One region of the Variovorax sp. 10N412 genome, then DNA from elsewhere that is predicted to be linked to it. Evidence: riboswitches for the same ligand, from Rfam matches in the RefSeq annotation. Region 1 holds a riboswitch; each other region holds the start of a gene.
The links. A riboswitch is a leader RNA that binds a small molecule or an ion and turns the genes downstream of it on or off. The one in region 1 is predicted to bind glycine.

Region 1 (4,711 bases):
GATGGCCTGCAGGCGCGTGCCCGGCTCCGCGAAAGCGGTGGCCACGTAGCCCATGGCCACGCAGCGGTCGGCCGTGGGGCCGAGCAGGCCGCTGGTGACGACGCCGATGTCGTGGCCCTCGAAGGACTGCAGCACCGTGCCGTCGCGCACCGGAATGCGTTCGAGCGCCACGAGGCCGACGCGCTTGCGCTTGAGCGTGTCGTGGTCGGTGTGGCCAGCGGCTCCCGGGGTGGCCGCGGCGAGCTGGGCCAGGATCTTCGTGGCGCCCGGAAAGCCGCCTTCGCGCGCGCCCCCGGCGCGGCGCACCTTCTGCATAGCCCAGTTGAGCGAGGCTTCGACCGGCGTGGTCGTGGTGTCGATGTCGTTGCCGTACAGGCACAGGCCGGCTTCGAGCCGCAGCGAATTGCGCGCGCCGAGGCCGACGGGCTTGACCTCGGGCTGGGCCAGCAGCAGCCGGGCCAGCGCCTCGGCGTCCTTGGCCGCCGCCGAGATCTCGAAACCGTCTTCGCCGGTGTAGCCGCTGCGGGTGACGAAGGCCGGAATGCCGCCGATCTGCACCGCGCCGCCGGTCATGAACACGAAGCGCTCGATGCCGGGCGACAGCCGCGCCAGCGTGGCCGCTGCCTGCGGGCCCTGCAGCGCGAGCAGGGCGTGGTCGGGCAGGGGCTGCACCTCGCAGCGCGCGCCGATCTTCCGCTGGATGTGCGCGATGTCGGCCACCTTGCAGGCGCCGTTGACGATCACGAAGAGCGAGCCGTTGCCTTCGTTGAAGAACATCAGGTCGTCCAGGATGCCGCCCTCGTCGTTCAGCAGCAGGCCGTAGCGCTGCTTGCCGGCGGGCAGGTCGATCACGTCGACGGGCATCAGGGTCTCGAAAGCCGCTGCGGCGTCGGGGCCGACCAGGCGCAGCTGGCCCATGTGGGAAATGTCGAACAGGCCGGCCGCGTCGCGTGTGTGCCTGTGTTCGGCCATCAGGCCGGCGGGGTACTGCACCGGCATCGAGTAGCCGGCAAAGGGCACCATGCGGGCGCCGAGCTCCACGTGGAGGTCGTACAGCGGCGTCTTGAGAAGCGCAGTGTCGGGGGCGGAAGCAGCGGAGGCAGCGGAAGAGGCCATGGGGCACTCCAAAGGGGCAGACGAAATCCATGACGCAAGCCATGGGCCACCCCTGCTGTCCGCTTTACCTGAGAGATTCGCCCCACGATCGGAGTTTGCTCCTTCGGTGGGCCGCTGCATCGTTTCCGGTACGGCGGCCTCTCTCCAGCAAGGAAACGCCGGTGTGTACCGGCGCCTTGTCAGTCCTTTTGCCTGAGCGTTCGGGAAACCCCTGCGCCTTCGGCGGCCCCGTCGCGCGGGGCTCTCTCCTGACCCGGGCGAGTGTAGTGGATCGCGGTGCGCAGGGCTTTCGCTTCAGTGAACGATTTCAGCCGGCGGCAGCAGCCGGTCGATGCGTTCGCGCAGCGATTCGGCGCGCTCCGGGCCCGCGGCTTTCTCGATTTCGCTGAGCATCAGCGCGGCGATGGTCATCATGGCCTCGCGGTCGCGCGCCTCGCGCAGGGCGTCGCGCATCTGCAGCGCGAACTTGGGGTCGCGGCGCACGAACATGCGCTCGCAGATGTCGAACAGGAACATGCGCGTGGTGGCCAGCGAGCGCTTGCCGTCGAAGCTGTCGGCCGAGGTGCTGACCTGGATCGTGTCGGCGGCGGGCACGGTCAAGGCCTGTGCCGCCTGCGCAGCCGCAGCCGCGGCGGCCTGCGGGTCTTGCAGGTAGCCCCGCTGCACCAGCGCCTGGAGCGCCTGCTCGGCCTCGTCGCGGGTGCTGAACAGCGGGCTGAAGTCGGTCAGCGAGCGGCGGCCGTCGGCCATGAGCAACAGCGCGCGCTCCCGCTGGCTGAGCGTGCGCTGGCCGCCCTGGAGTTCATCGCGGGCCTTGTCGGTCTTGGTGGGGAACATGGCAGCCACAGCTTTCGGGAGTCGAGGGCTGCAGCATCGTTGCAAGCGGTGACATCTTCATGAACCGTTTGGTTTGCACGGGCAACGGTCTTTGGCGGCGTCATCCGCCCGCGATTTCCTTGCGGATGAGCCACTGGTTGCCCACGCGTTGCAGTTCCAGCGTCTTGCGGCTTTTTTCGCGCAGCTTGTCGGCGGTGTAGGTCTGCTGAAAGCTTGCGCTGGCGGCTTGCCCGGTGACGCTGATGACGAGGTTGTCGATGTCCACGCGGATGGTGGCCTTGTCGGCGATGCGCGTGCGGCGGTCGGCTTCCCAGGCCTTGCGGTCCTGGCCGCGGGGCGGCGTGAAGTCGGGCGCATAGGTGGCCAGGTAGCGCGCCACGTCGCGCGCGGACCAGGCTGCGGCCCAGTTGCGCACGGCGGTCTCGATCTCGGCGATGGCAGCGGCCGGGTTCGCCGGGGTCGGTGCGGGCTGCGGCCCTGTCGCCGCCGGCGTGGCGCCGAAGGCGGCCATGGCCAGCAGCGTGCCGCCGAGGAGGCAACTCAGTGATCGGTGCATGGCGAAGTCTCCTCCTTGTCGTTTGTCGGTCCCGATCATCGGCCGAAACGGTAGCGCTCGAACGACACCTCCCGCTGCTGGATCACCCCGCCAGGTCGGGCTGCCGCTCGATGCTCGCTGAATCGAGCATAAGGCGCGCAATGCGACATTCGACGGCCATGGGCGACGGTGGCGCTCAGGTCGCAGCGCGCTGCGCCCCCGCCGGCACCGCCGGCATCGCCCTGTTGCGCAACCGCAGCGCCAGCACCGTCGCCGCGCCCAGCACGCACAGCACCGCGGTGAACGTCACGCCCAGGCCGCGCGCGTCCGACAGCATCCCGAAAAGCGGCGACACCAGGCCGCCCACCGACAGCGCCAGCCCCAGCGTGATGCCGCTGGCCGTGGCCGGGTTGCGCGGCAGGTAGTCCTGCGCCAGCGTCACCTGCGCGGCGAAGGGCAGGAACATGCTCATGCCGAGCAGCGCGGTGCAGGCCAGCGCCCAGCCGGGGGTCGTTGCGAGCACCAGGCCGGCGAGCGACGGCAGGGCGAGCAGGTAGCCGCTGCGGATGGTGCCCATGCGCCCGATGCGGTCGCCGAGCCAGCCGCCGAGCAGCACGCCCACCGCGCCGGCGGCGGTGAAGCCGGTGAGCGCCGCCGCGCCCTGGAAGGCCGTGCCGTGCAGGTCGCGCGTGATGCGCAGCGACAGCATCGACAGCACCGTGACGTACGGGATCGACCAGCCCACGATGGTCGCCACCAGCAGCCCGAAGGCGCGCCAGTCGTTGTGGGGCTTGAGCACCTCGCCGGCGGCCTTGCGGGCGGCGGCCGCCGTGGCGGCGGACGCAGCGCCGCGCCCCGCATTCGCCAGCAGCCACACCACGCCCATCGCCAGCGCCGGCACCCCCAGCAGGTAGCTGCGCGACAGGCCTCCACCACCGACCACCGTGGCCGCGAGCACCGGCGCAAAGGAGGCGCCGATGGTGCCGCCGACGGAGAACACGCTCATCGCTTTCTGCGAGGCCCCGCCGGCCGCACGTGCCGCCACCGTGGCCGGCGGGTGGTAGGCCGCAATGCCCAGCCCGCACAGCGCGATGGCGATCCAGGTCAGCAGGTAGCTCTGGCTGATGCCCGCCAGCACCACGCCGAGCGCGGCCACCAGGAAGCCCGTGGGCACCAGCCAACTGCGCGGGTGGCGGTCGGCGTACAGGCCGAACAGCGGCTGCACCACGCTCGACAGGCCGGTCGCCGCGAGCATCAGCCCGCTCACGGCCGTGTAGCTGTAGCCGCGCTCCAGCACCATGAAAGGCAGCAGGGCCGGCACCAGGCCCTGGTAGAGGTCATTGACGGCATGGGTGCCGGTGAGCAGGCCGAGGCGGCGCTTGTTCATTCGATCGCTTTCTGGATGTCCATTGATAAAAGCCATCGTAAAAAGCCGCGCGAAGATGTTCTCGCTACGAATCAGCATCTATCGTCGAGAAATGGACAAACTGGACCTGAGGCCCGAACAAGGCGAGTCGACCCCGCGCCCGATGGCCGTGCTGGCGACCGACACCGACGGCGACGCTTTCATTCCGCTGCACACGCACCGGCGCGGGCAGCTGATCCATGCGATTTCAGGCGTGATGCTCGTCAGCGCCGTGGCGGGCAGCTGGGTGGTACCGCCGGGGCGCGGCGTGTGGGTGCCGGCCGGCATGGCGCACCAAATCCGCATGGCGGGCGAGGTGAAGATGCGCACCGTCTTCGTCGAGCCCGGCACGCGCGCCGACCTGGGCGGCGAATGCCGCGTGATCCGTGTCGGCGAGTTGCTGCGGGCGCTGATCGTCGCCGCCGCGTCGCTTCCGCTGGACTATGCGCCGGGCGGGCGCGACGAACGGGTGATGGAGCTGATCCTCGACGAGATCGAGGCCGCGCCAGCCCTGTCGCTGCATGTGCCCATGCCCCGCCACGTTCGCCTGGCTGCGCTGTGCGAGGCGCTCGTGCGCGACCCGTCGCTGCCCGCGTCGCTGGACGACTGGGCGCTGCGCCTGCACATGAACAGCCGCACGCTGGCGCGCCTGTTCCAGCGCGAGACGGGCATGAACTTCGGCGCCTGGTGCCGGCAGGCGAGGCTGCTGCTGAGCCTGCCGAAGCTGGCCGCGGGCGCTTCGATTCTTGAAGTGGCGCTGGCGCATGGCTACGAGAGCCCGAGCGCCTTCACCGCGATGTTCCGGCGCGCGCTGGGCG
Region 2 (4,711 bases), on a different contig from region 1:
GCGAGATGGCCGGGCGCACCGACACCGGCTACCTGTTCGGCGGGCTGTCGTCGGGCCGCCACGGCTCGCTGCAGTTCGCCATCGGCGGCAACGGCAACATCCGCGGGCACGGCGCGGCGGGCGGCGTGTTTTCGGGCGGCATGTCGGGCGTGGTGTTCGGCGAGGGCGTGCGGGTGGTGTCGCGCGTCACGCAGGGCTGCCAGCCGCTGCGTTCGGGCGCGGTGCGCGAGCGCGAGATCACCGAGGCCGACGGCAACCTGCTGCTCAAGCTCGACGGCGAACCGGCGCTCGACGTGCTGCTGGCCGACCTGCAGGTGTCGCTCGAGCGTCCGCAGGAGGCCATCGACGCGGTGCGCAACACGCTGGTGGGGCTGGCCGACGCGGGCAGCGACGGCATCCGCCGCACCGGCGACCTGGGCGCCGACGTGCTGGTGCGCCACATCATCGGCCTGGACCCCACGCGGCGCGGCATCGCCATTGCCGACACGGCCGAGGCCGGCATGCGCCTGACCTTCTGCCGCCGCAACGCGCAGGCCGCGCGGGCGGACCTGATGCGCATCTGCGCCGAGATCCGCGAAGAGCTGGAACCCGAGGAGCAGACGCTGGCCACCGCGCGCGCCGTGGCCGCAGGCGAGGCCGAGGCCGCGCCGCACCCGGCGCGGCGCATTGCCGGGGCGGTGTACGTGAGTTGCTCCGGACGCGGTGGGCCGCACTTCGGCGCGCCCGGCGCCGAGCTGCAGATCGTGCGCCATGCGCTGGGCGACGTGCCGCTGGTCGGGTTCTTTGCGGCGGGCGAAATTGCCCGCCACCATCTGTATGGCTACACCGGCGTATTGACGGTGTTCACCAGCAACGACTGACCTTGGCGATCACGCCGGCTGCAGCACGCGCAGCCTGGGCGCTGGCATGCCGGTGAACGCGAAATCGACCTCGGGCGCCAGCCCGCTCACGATGCGCGCGATCGACTTGCCCGAGCCGCAGGCGTGCGTCCAGCCGAGCGTGCCGTGACCGGTGTTGAGGAACAGGTTCGGCAGCTTTGTCTTGCCGATCAGCGGCACGTTGCTCGGCGTGGCGGGGCGCAGGCCGGTCCAGAACTGCGCCTGCGTGGTGTCGCCGGCGCCGGGGAACAGTTCTTCGACGCGGCGCACGATGGCTTCGCAGCGCACCGGGTTCAGGTCGCGGTCGTAGCCATTGAGCTCGGCCGTGCCGGCAATGCGCAGCCGGTCTCCGGACGCCGACGTATAGCGCGAGAACACCAGCTTGAACTCGTCGTCGGTCAGCGAGACCTGGTGGGCCTTGGAAGCGTCCTTCACGGGCAGCGTCACCGAGTAGCCCTTGGCCGGGTAGATCGGCAGCCGGATGCCCAGCGGCGCGGCCAGCAGCGGGCTCAGCGAGCCCATCGCCATGACGAAGGAGTCGCCGCGGATGCGCTGGAAGCGGCCCTCGTGGTCGGTCACCTCGACGTGGTCGATCTGGCCGCCGGCTTCGCGCAGCGCGGTGACGGTGTGGCTCATGAGGAACTTCACGCCGGCCGCGGCCGCCAGCTTGGAGAGCTCGCGTGCGAAGCGGTTGGCGTCGCCCGATTCGTCTTCGGCCGTGAAGGTGGCGCCCGCCAGCTTGGGCCGGATGTGCGCGAGGGCGGGCTCGATCTTCACCGCCTCGTCGGCCGAGATGACCTGGCGCTCGCAGCCCAGCGCACGCATCTGCTCGGCGGGGGCGAGGGCGCCGTCGAACTCCTTCTGCGTCGTGTAGAAGTGCAGGATGCCCTGCGTGCGCTGGTCGTAGTCGATGCGCGTGTCGCGGCGCAACTGTTGCAAGGTGTCGCGGCTGTAGGTGCCCAGGTGCACGATCTGCGCGATGTTGTGACGGGTGCGCGCGGGCGTGCATTCACGCAGAAACTGCAGGCCCCAGAGCCATTGGCGCATGTCGGCGCGGATGCGAAACAGCAGCGGGGCGTCTTCCTTGCCCAGCCATTGCAGCACCTTGAGCGGCGCGCCGGGGTTGGCCCAGGGTTCGGCATGGCTGACGGAAATCTGCCCGCCGTTGGCAAAGCTGGTTTCGGCGGCCGGGGTGGCCTGCCGGTCGATCACGGTCACTTCGTGGCCGAGTTGCTGGAGGTAGTAGGCCGAAGTCACGCCGAGCAGGCCGGCGCCAAGAACGATCACGCGCATTTCAAATACCTTTTAAGGTTGAAGCGCTTGAACGACGGGCGTGGTGTGCTATTGAATCAATAGCAGGCAACCGGACGGCCGTGGTCCAAGTTGCCGCTCCCCCTGTCCTCGGTACCTGAGAGATTCACCCCCTGCGCCCGCAGCGGGTTTGCTCCTTCGGTGCATCGTTGCCACTGGGCGTGGTGCGATGGCTCTCCAGACGGCGTTGTCAGTTGATGCAGTACTGACCCCTTGCCGAAATCTTCTTCGAAGACCTCGTCGGGCCGACCTGAGCGTTCATGGGAGTTTGCGCCTTCGGTAGGGCCACCGGGGTGGCCCGCTCTCCTGCAGTGTGGCCGATTGTAAACACGGCCTGAAGTGAACGGTAACGCCTTGTGTTTCGGCCTGTCGGCCCAATGGGATAATCGCCAGTTGATTTGCCGCAGGGCAATTGCTTCAAACACAGGGGACCCCATGATCTTGGTTACCGGCGGCGCTGGCTTCATTGGCGCCAATTTCGTACTCGACTGGATCGCGAACAGCGACGAGCCGGTCGTGAACCTCGACAAGCTGACCTACGCGGGCAACCTCGAGACCCTCGCGTCGCTCAAGGGCAACCCGAACCACATCTTCGTGCAGGGCGACATCGGCGACAGCGCGCTGCTCGACCGCCTGCTGGCCGAGCACAAGCCGCGCGCCGTGGTCAACTTCGCCGCCGAATCGCACGTGGACCGCTCCATTCACGGCCCCGAAGACTTCGTGCAGACCAACGTGCTCGGCACCTTCCGCCTGCTCGAATCCGTGCGCGGCTTCTGGAGCGCGCTGCCTGCCGACCAGAAAAGTGCCTTCCGCTTCCTGCACGTGTCCACCGACGAGGTCTACGGCTCGCTCTCCAAGACCGACCCCGCCTTCACCGAAGAGAACAAGTACGAACCCAACAGCCCGTACTCGGCCAGCAAGGCCGCGAGCGACCACCTCGTGCGCGCCTGGCACCACACCTACGGGCTGCCGGTGGTCACCACCAACTGCTCGAACAACTACGGTCCGTTCCACTTTCCCGAGAAGCTCATTCCACTGATGATCGTCAACGCCCTGGCCGGCAAGCCGCTGCCCGTGTACGGCGACGGCATGCAGGTGCGAGACTGGCTCTACGTGAAGGACCACTGCAGCGCCATCCGCCGCGTGCTCGAAGCCGGCAAGCTCGGCGAAACGTACAACGTGGGCGGCTGGAACGAGAAGCCCAACATCGAGATCGTCAATACCGTGTGCGCGCTGCTCGACGAACTGAGCCCCAAGGCCGGCGGCCAACCGTACAAGGAACAGATCACCTACGTCACCGACCGCCCCGGCCACGACCGCCGCTACGCCATCGACGCGCGCAAGCTCGAACGCGAACTCGGCTGGAAGCCCGCCGAGACTTTCGACTCCGGCATTCGCAAGACCGTCGAGTGGTACCTCGCGAACAGCGAATGGGTGCGCAACGTGCAAAGCGGTGCCTACCGCGAGTGGGTTGAAAAACAGTACGACGCCGCACCGGCAAAGGCCGCGGCATGAAGTTGCTGCTGCTGGGCAAGGGCGGGCAGGTGGGTTGGGAACTGCAGCGCAGCCTGGCGCCGCTGGGTGAATTGGTGGCGCTCGATTTCGACAGCACCGACTTTCATGCCGACTTCAGCCGCCCCGAGCAGCTGGCAGACACGGTGCTCAAGGTGCGCCCCGACGTGATCGTCAATGCGGCGGCCCACACGGCCGTCGACAAGGCCGAGAGCGAGCCCGAGTTCGCGCGCAAGCTCAACGCCACCTCGCCCGGCGTGGTGGCCGAGGCGGCGCAGCAGATCGGCGCGCTGATGGTGCATTACTCGACCGACTACGTTTTCGACGGCAGCGGCAGCGCACCCTGGAAGGAAGACGACGCGACCGGCCCGCTGAGCGTGTACGGCCAGACCAAGCTCGAGGGCGAGCAACTGGTGGCCCAGCACTGCGCAAGGCACCTGATCTTTCGCACGAGCTGGGTGTATGCGGCGCGCGGCGGCAACTTCGCCAAGACCATGCTGCGGCTGGCGAAGGAGCGCGACAAGCTCACCGTCATCGACGACCAGTTCGGCGCGCCCACGGGTGCCGAGCTGCTGGCTGACGTTACTGCGCACGCCATCCGGGCGACGCTGCAGGACCCCACGAAAGCCGGTCTTTATCACGCGATTGCCGGCGGTGAAACCACATGGCACGGCTATGCGCGCTTCGTGCTCGGCCTGGCGCAGCAGGCCGGCGTCGAGCTCAAGGCCGGCCCCGATGCCGTCGAGGCCGTGCCGACCAGCGCCTTCCCGACCCCGGCGAAGCGCCCGCACAACTCGCGCCTGGACACCACCAAGCTGCAGACCACCTTCGGCCTGCGCCTGCCCCCCTGGCAGGACGGCGTTGCGCGCATGCTGCGCGAAACGCTCTGACGCGTGAATTCACACGAGAAGAAAAGCATGACCACGACGACTCAACGCAAGGGCATCATCCTGGCCGGCGGCTCGGGCACCCGCCTGCATCCCGCAACCCTGGCGCTCAGCAAGCAGCTG
Region 3 (4,711 bases), on a different contig from region 1:
GTCCACGAAGAACACCTGGCGCCGGTAGGCCTCGGGCGCGGTGTCCAGGCTGGCGCTCGCCACGGTGAGGCGGCCGGTGGCGGGCAGCGCGCCCGCCATCACCTGGAGCAGGGCCGACTTGCCGCTGCCGGTGTCGCCGTGCAGCAGCGTGACGCCGGGGCCGATGGCGGCGGTCCAGTTCGAGGCGATCGGCGGCTGGCCGGGGTAGGCGAAGCCGAGCGCGTCGATCCCGAGGATGGGGGGCAAGGAGGGCAAGGAGGGCAAGGAGGAGGGTGAAGGGGACGAAGGGTTCATGGTCGAGGCCGACTCTATCAATCAAGCAGCCGCACGCGAACGCCGAGGCATGGCTACCATTCGGCTCCATGAAAAAGCTGCTGCTCACCGCCGGTCTCCTCGCGTCGCTGTTCACTGTGCCCGTGTTCGCCGCGCCGCCGGCCCAGGTGTTCGACGCGGTGAAGAAACCCGAGGCGCTCGACCTGCAATGGCGCACCCGCCTGTGCGCCTTGCTGCCGCAGCCCTGCGACGTGCAGCAGCTCGGCCTGTACCGCCCGCGCGGCGCCACGCCTGCCGACTACGTGGTGCTCTCGGCCGAGCCGCTGGCCATGGCGCGCGTGAAGCGCACCACCGACGCGAAGGGCTGGCAGCTCGACCGGCTGCACGATTTCTCGGGCTATGCGCAGTCCCTCAAGAAAGAAGACACCGGCACCGCGAGCGACACCGGCGACAAGCGCGACATGCGCCTGTCGCTCGCGCCCGCGCTCTACCCGCTGGCCGAAAGCAAGTGGGCCGTGGCCGTGCTGCAGACCGTGTCGGAGATGTACTCGGGCGGCGGCGCCTCGTTCGACACTGCCGACTTCGTGCCGCTCGAAGGCGGCAAGGCCTTGCACGAAGGCATTCCCTTCTCGTGCTTCAAGATGATCCGCGCCTGCTTCAGCGAGAAGGACTACAAGACCTCGAAGCACTGCCATGACGAAAGCAAAGGCAGCCTGCGCATCGTGTACGGCGAGGCCGCCAGACCCGGCGCGCCCTACGACTGGCAGTACACGTGGCTGCAGAGCGAGTGGCCGCAGAACGAGCCGCAGCGCGCCGCCACCACCACGCGCATCCGCTTCACCGCCAAGACCACCGAGCGTGCGGACTTCTGCGGCGGACCGCAGTAGGCACCGAAGACTTCTCGCGCATTGCTGCGTTTTGGCACGCAATCTGCTTTGAGAAGTTCATCCAGGAGAAATGCCGGCTCGATGCTTCGAGTTAGTGCATTACCGAAGGCGATGGCCCAGAACGCTCAGGTCCCAAGACTGGATTTTTTCTAACGCTGGAGAGCGCTGACCGACCCCTTGCAGGGGCCGAGGGCAGCCGCCGAAGGGGCAAGCCCTGTGCGATGTGCGCGCAGGGTGAATCTCTCAGGCAAAAGGACAGCAGGGGCACGCCGCGCACAGAGCGCGGGGGTGCCCTTGTTCGCTTCCGGAGCCGCTTTCTTTCATGACCTGTTTCCCGCAACGCCGCACGACGAATGTCTTTCCTGGCGTTGCACGTGCTCGCGTCCCTCTTTTTCAACCGGAGAACTGACCCATGCTGATGAAACGACAACTGAAAGCCATGTTCGTGGGCGCGCTGCTGGCCGCAGCGGCGGCCACCGCCTTCGCACAGGACGCTGGCAAGGTGCTGCGCCTGGTGCCGCAGTCCGACCTGAAGATCCTCGACCCGATCTGGACCACCGCCTTCATCACGCGCAACCACGGCTACATGGTGTACGACACGCTCTTCGGCGTGGACGAACAAGGCAAGGTGCATCCGCAGATGGTCGACAAGTACACGACCAGTCCCGACGGCAAGACCTGGACCTTCACGCTGCGCAAGAGCCTGGCCTTCCATGACGGCAAGCCCGTCACCTCGGAAGACGTCATTGCGTCGCTCAAGCGCTGGGGCCAGCGCGACGGGCTGGGCCAGAAGATGTTCACCGCGCTCGACAAGGCCGAGGCCGTGGACGCCAACACCTTCAGGCTGGTGTTCAAGGACACCTTCGGCATGGTGCTCGACGCGCTGAGCAAGCCGTCGTCGAACCCGCCGTTCATCATGCCCGCGCGCGTGGCGGCCACGCCCGCCGACAAGCAGATCGACGACGCCACCGGCTCCGGCCCCTACATCTTCAAGAAGGACGAGTACCGCCCCGGCGAGAAGATCGTCTACCTGAAGAACACCAGGTACGTGCCGCGCACCGAGGCGCCCTCGGGCACTGCGGGCGGCAAGAACGTGTACGTCGACCGCATGGAATGGATCATCCTGAAGGACGCGCAGACGCAGGCCAACGCACTGGCCAACGGCGAGGTCGACATGATCGAGTGGGTGCCCTCCGAGCAGTACACCGCGCTGAAGAACAACCCGGCCATCACGCTCGACAGCCCGGTGGCCAAGGGCTCGTTCGCGCTGCACCTGAACCACTTCATTCCGCCCTTCGACAACCCCAAGATCGCGCAGGCCGCGTTCATGGCCATCAACCAGGAAGCGCTGATGCGCGCGCAACTGGTGCACAAGGAGCTCTACAACAGCTGCGCCTCCATCTACCCGTGCGGCTCGGCCTATGCCTCCGACAAGACCGGCTACTTCACCGGCAAGCCGCAGTTCGAAAAGGCGAAGGCGCTGCTCAAGGAAGCCGGCTACGACGGCAAGCCCGTCGTGCTCATGTACCCGGCCGACTTTGCGGTGCTGAACAAGTTTCCGCCGGTGATGGCGCAGCTGCTCAAGCAGGCCGGCTTCAACGTCGACATGCAGTCGATGGACTGGCCCACGCTGGTCACGCGCCGCGCCAAGAAAGACCCGGTCGACAAGGGCGGCTGGAACCTGTTCATCACCGGCTGGGGCATTGCCGACAACATGAACCCGATGTTCTTCGCACCGCTCACCGGCAACGGCGAGAAGGGCTGGTTCGGCTGGGCCACCGACGACAAGCTGGAGCAGCTCAAGTCCGAGTTCCTGGCCACGGCCGACGAACCCAGGCGCAAGGAGCTGGCCACGGCCATCCAGCAGCGCGTGTACGACACCGGCATCTACGCGCCCATCGGTGAGTACAAGCCGCTCACGGCCTACCGCAAGGGCGTGGTGAGCGGCGTCGTGCGCTCGCCGGTCGGCGTGTTCTGGAACCTGAAGAAGAACTGAGCCAACGCCACGGAACCCGCCCCATGCTGCTCTTTCTTGCACGCCGCATTCTGTCGACCGTGCCGGTGCTCGTCATCGTCGCGCTGATCGTGTTCCTGATGCTGCGGCTCGCGCCCGGCGACCCCGCGGCCGCCATCGTGGGCGACAGCGGCACCAGCGAGAACATCGCCAAGGTGCGCGAGCAGCTGGGGCTCAACCAGTCGCTGCCGGTGCAGTTCTTTCACTGGAGCGCGCAACTGCTGCAGGGCAACCTGGGCGAGTCGTACTTCATGAAGAAGACGGTGACCGAGCTGATCGGCCAGCGCATCGAGGCCACCGTGTCGCTGGCGGCCGTGACGCTGGTGGTCACCATCCTCATCGCGGTGCCGCTGGGCGTGATTGCCGCGTGGCGGCACGGCGGCTGGCTCGACCGCATGCTCATGGGCTTTTCGGTGATGGGCTTTTCCATTCCGGCGTTCGTGATCGGCTACGTGCTCATCTGGATCTTCGCGCTGCACCTGCAGTGGCTGCCGGTGCAGGGGTATGCGCGGCTGAGCCATGGGCCGCTCTTGTGGATCAAGCATCTGATACTGCCGTCGATCACGCTGTCGGTCATCTATGTGGCGCTGATTGCGCGCGTCACGCGCGCGGCCGTGGCCGAGGCCATGACCGAGGACTACATCCGCACCGCGCGCGCCAAGGGCATTTCCGAAAAACGCCTGCTGATGCGGCACGCGCTGGCCAACGCGGCAATTCCCATCGTCACGGTGATCGGCATCGGCATTGCGCTGCTGATCGGCGGCGTGGTGGTCACCGAGACGGTGTTCGCCATTCCGGGGCTCGGGCAGCTCACGGTCGACGCGGTGCTGTCGCGCGACTTTCCGCTCATCCAGGGCATCACGCTGTTCTTCTCCGTCATCTACGTGCTCATCAATCTGCTGATCGATGTGAGCTACCTGGTGTTCGACCCACGTATCCGTTACTGAAGCCACGGAACCGCAACGAAGAAACACCATGACCGATTCATCCCTTTCCCTTGCTCCCGTTGCTCCCGTTGCACCCGATGCCGCCGTGGAGGCGCTGCCGCCACCCAGGCGCCGCTCGCTGCTCAAGCGCATCCTGGCCAACTGGTCGGTGCGCGCGGGCGGCAGCGTGCTGGTGCTGCTTGTGCTGATGTCGCTGGCCGCGCCGTGGCTGGGCACCATCGACCCGACCGCCATCGACCCCGCCAGCTCGAACCTGTTGCCGGGCACGCGCGGCGAGTTCAACAGCCTGGCCGGCGACACCTTCGAGCACCTGTTCGTGATGGGCACCGACAGCCTGGGGCGCGACATCTGGAGCCGCACGCTGTACGGTGCGCGCGTGTCGCTCACCGTGGGCATCGCGGTGGCCGCGCTGGCCATGGTGTTCGGCATGGTCGTCGGGCTGCTGGGCGGCTACTTCCGGCGCATCGACAGCGTGCTCATGCGGCTGATGGACGGCGTCATGGCCATCCCCGGCATCCTGTTCGCGATCAGCCTGGTGGCGCTGTTCGGCGGCACGCTGCTCACGGTGGTGGTGGCCATCGCGGTGCCCG

Region 2: another riboswitch for glycine. It lies ahead of AC1DJH_RS26150 (D-amino acid dehydrogenase); the one in region 1 lies ahead of gcvT (glycine cleavage system aminomethyltransferase GcvT).
Region 3: another riboswitch for glycine. It lies ahead of AC1DJH_RS05025 (ABC transporter substrate-binding protein); the one in region 1 lies ahead of gcvT (glycine cleavage system aminomethyltransferase GcvT).

Annotation. Positions count from the first base shown of each region.
Region 1 covers NZ_JBFTIO010000005.1:89,665-94,375, forward strand. Annotated here, with positions in the region: gene gcvT (glycine cleavage system aminomethyltransferase GcvT) at 1-1,116, opposite strand, end outside; glycine riboswitch at 1,162-1,274, opposite strand; glycine riboswitch at 1,287-1,377, opposite strand; gene AC1DJH_RS14490 (hypothetical protein) at 1,411-1,953, opposite strand; gene AC1DJH_RS14495 (YybH family protein) at 2,054-2,509, opposite strand; gene AC1DJH_RS14500 (MFS transporter) at 2,685-3,875, opposite strand; gene AC1DJH_RS14505 (AraC family transcriptional regulator) at 3,967-4,711, shown strand, end outside.
Region 2 covers NZ_JBFTIO010000015.1:92,456-97,166, forward strand. Annotated here, with positions in the region: gene AC1DJH_RS26145 (FIST signal transduction protein) at 1-860, shown strand, start outside; gene AC1DJH_RS26150 (D-amino acid dehydrogenase) at 870-2,171, opposite strand; glycine riboswitch at 2,264-2,380, opposite strand; gene rfbB (dTDP-glucose 4,6-dehydratase) at 2,625-3,704, shown strand; gene rfbD (dTDP-4-dehydrorhamnose reductase) at 3,701-4,591, shown strand; gene rfbA (glucose-1-phosphate thymidylyltransferase RfbA) at 4,619-4,711, shown strand, end outside.
Region 3 covers NZ_JBFTIO010000001.1:1,016,527-1,021,237, reverse strand. Annotated here, with positions in the region: gene AC1DJH_RS05035 (ABC transporter ATP-binding protein) at 1-255, opposite strand, end outside; gene AC1DJH_RS05030 (hypothetical protein) at 363-1,160, shown strand; glycine riboswitch at 1,306-1,429, shown strand; gene AC1DJH_RS05025 (ABC transporter substrate-binding protein) at 1,579-3,156, shown strand; gene AC1DJH_RS05020 (ABC transporter permease) at 3,180-4,121, shown strand; gene AC1DJH_RS05015 (ABC transporter permease) at 4,150-4,711, shown strand, end outside.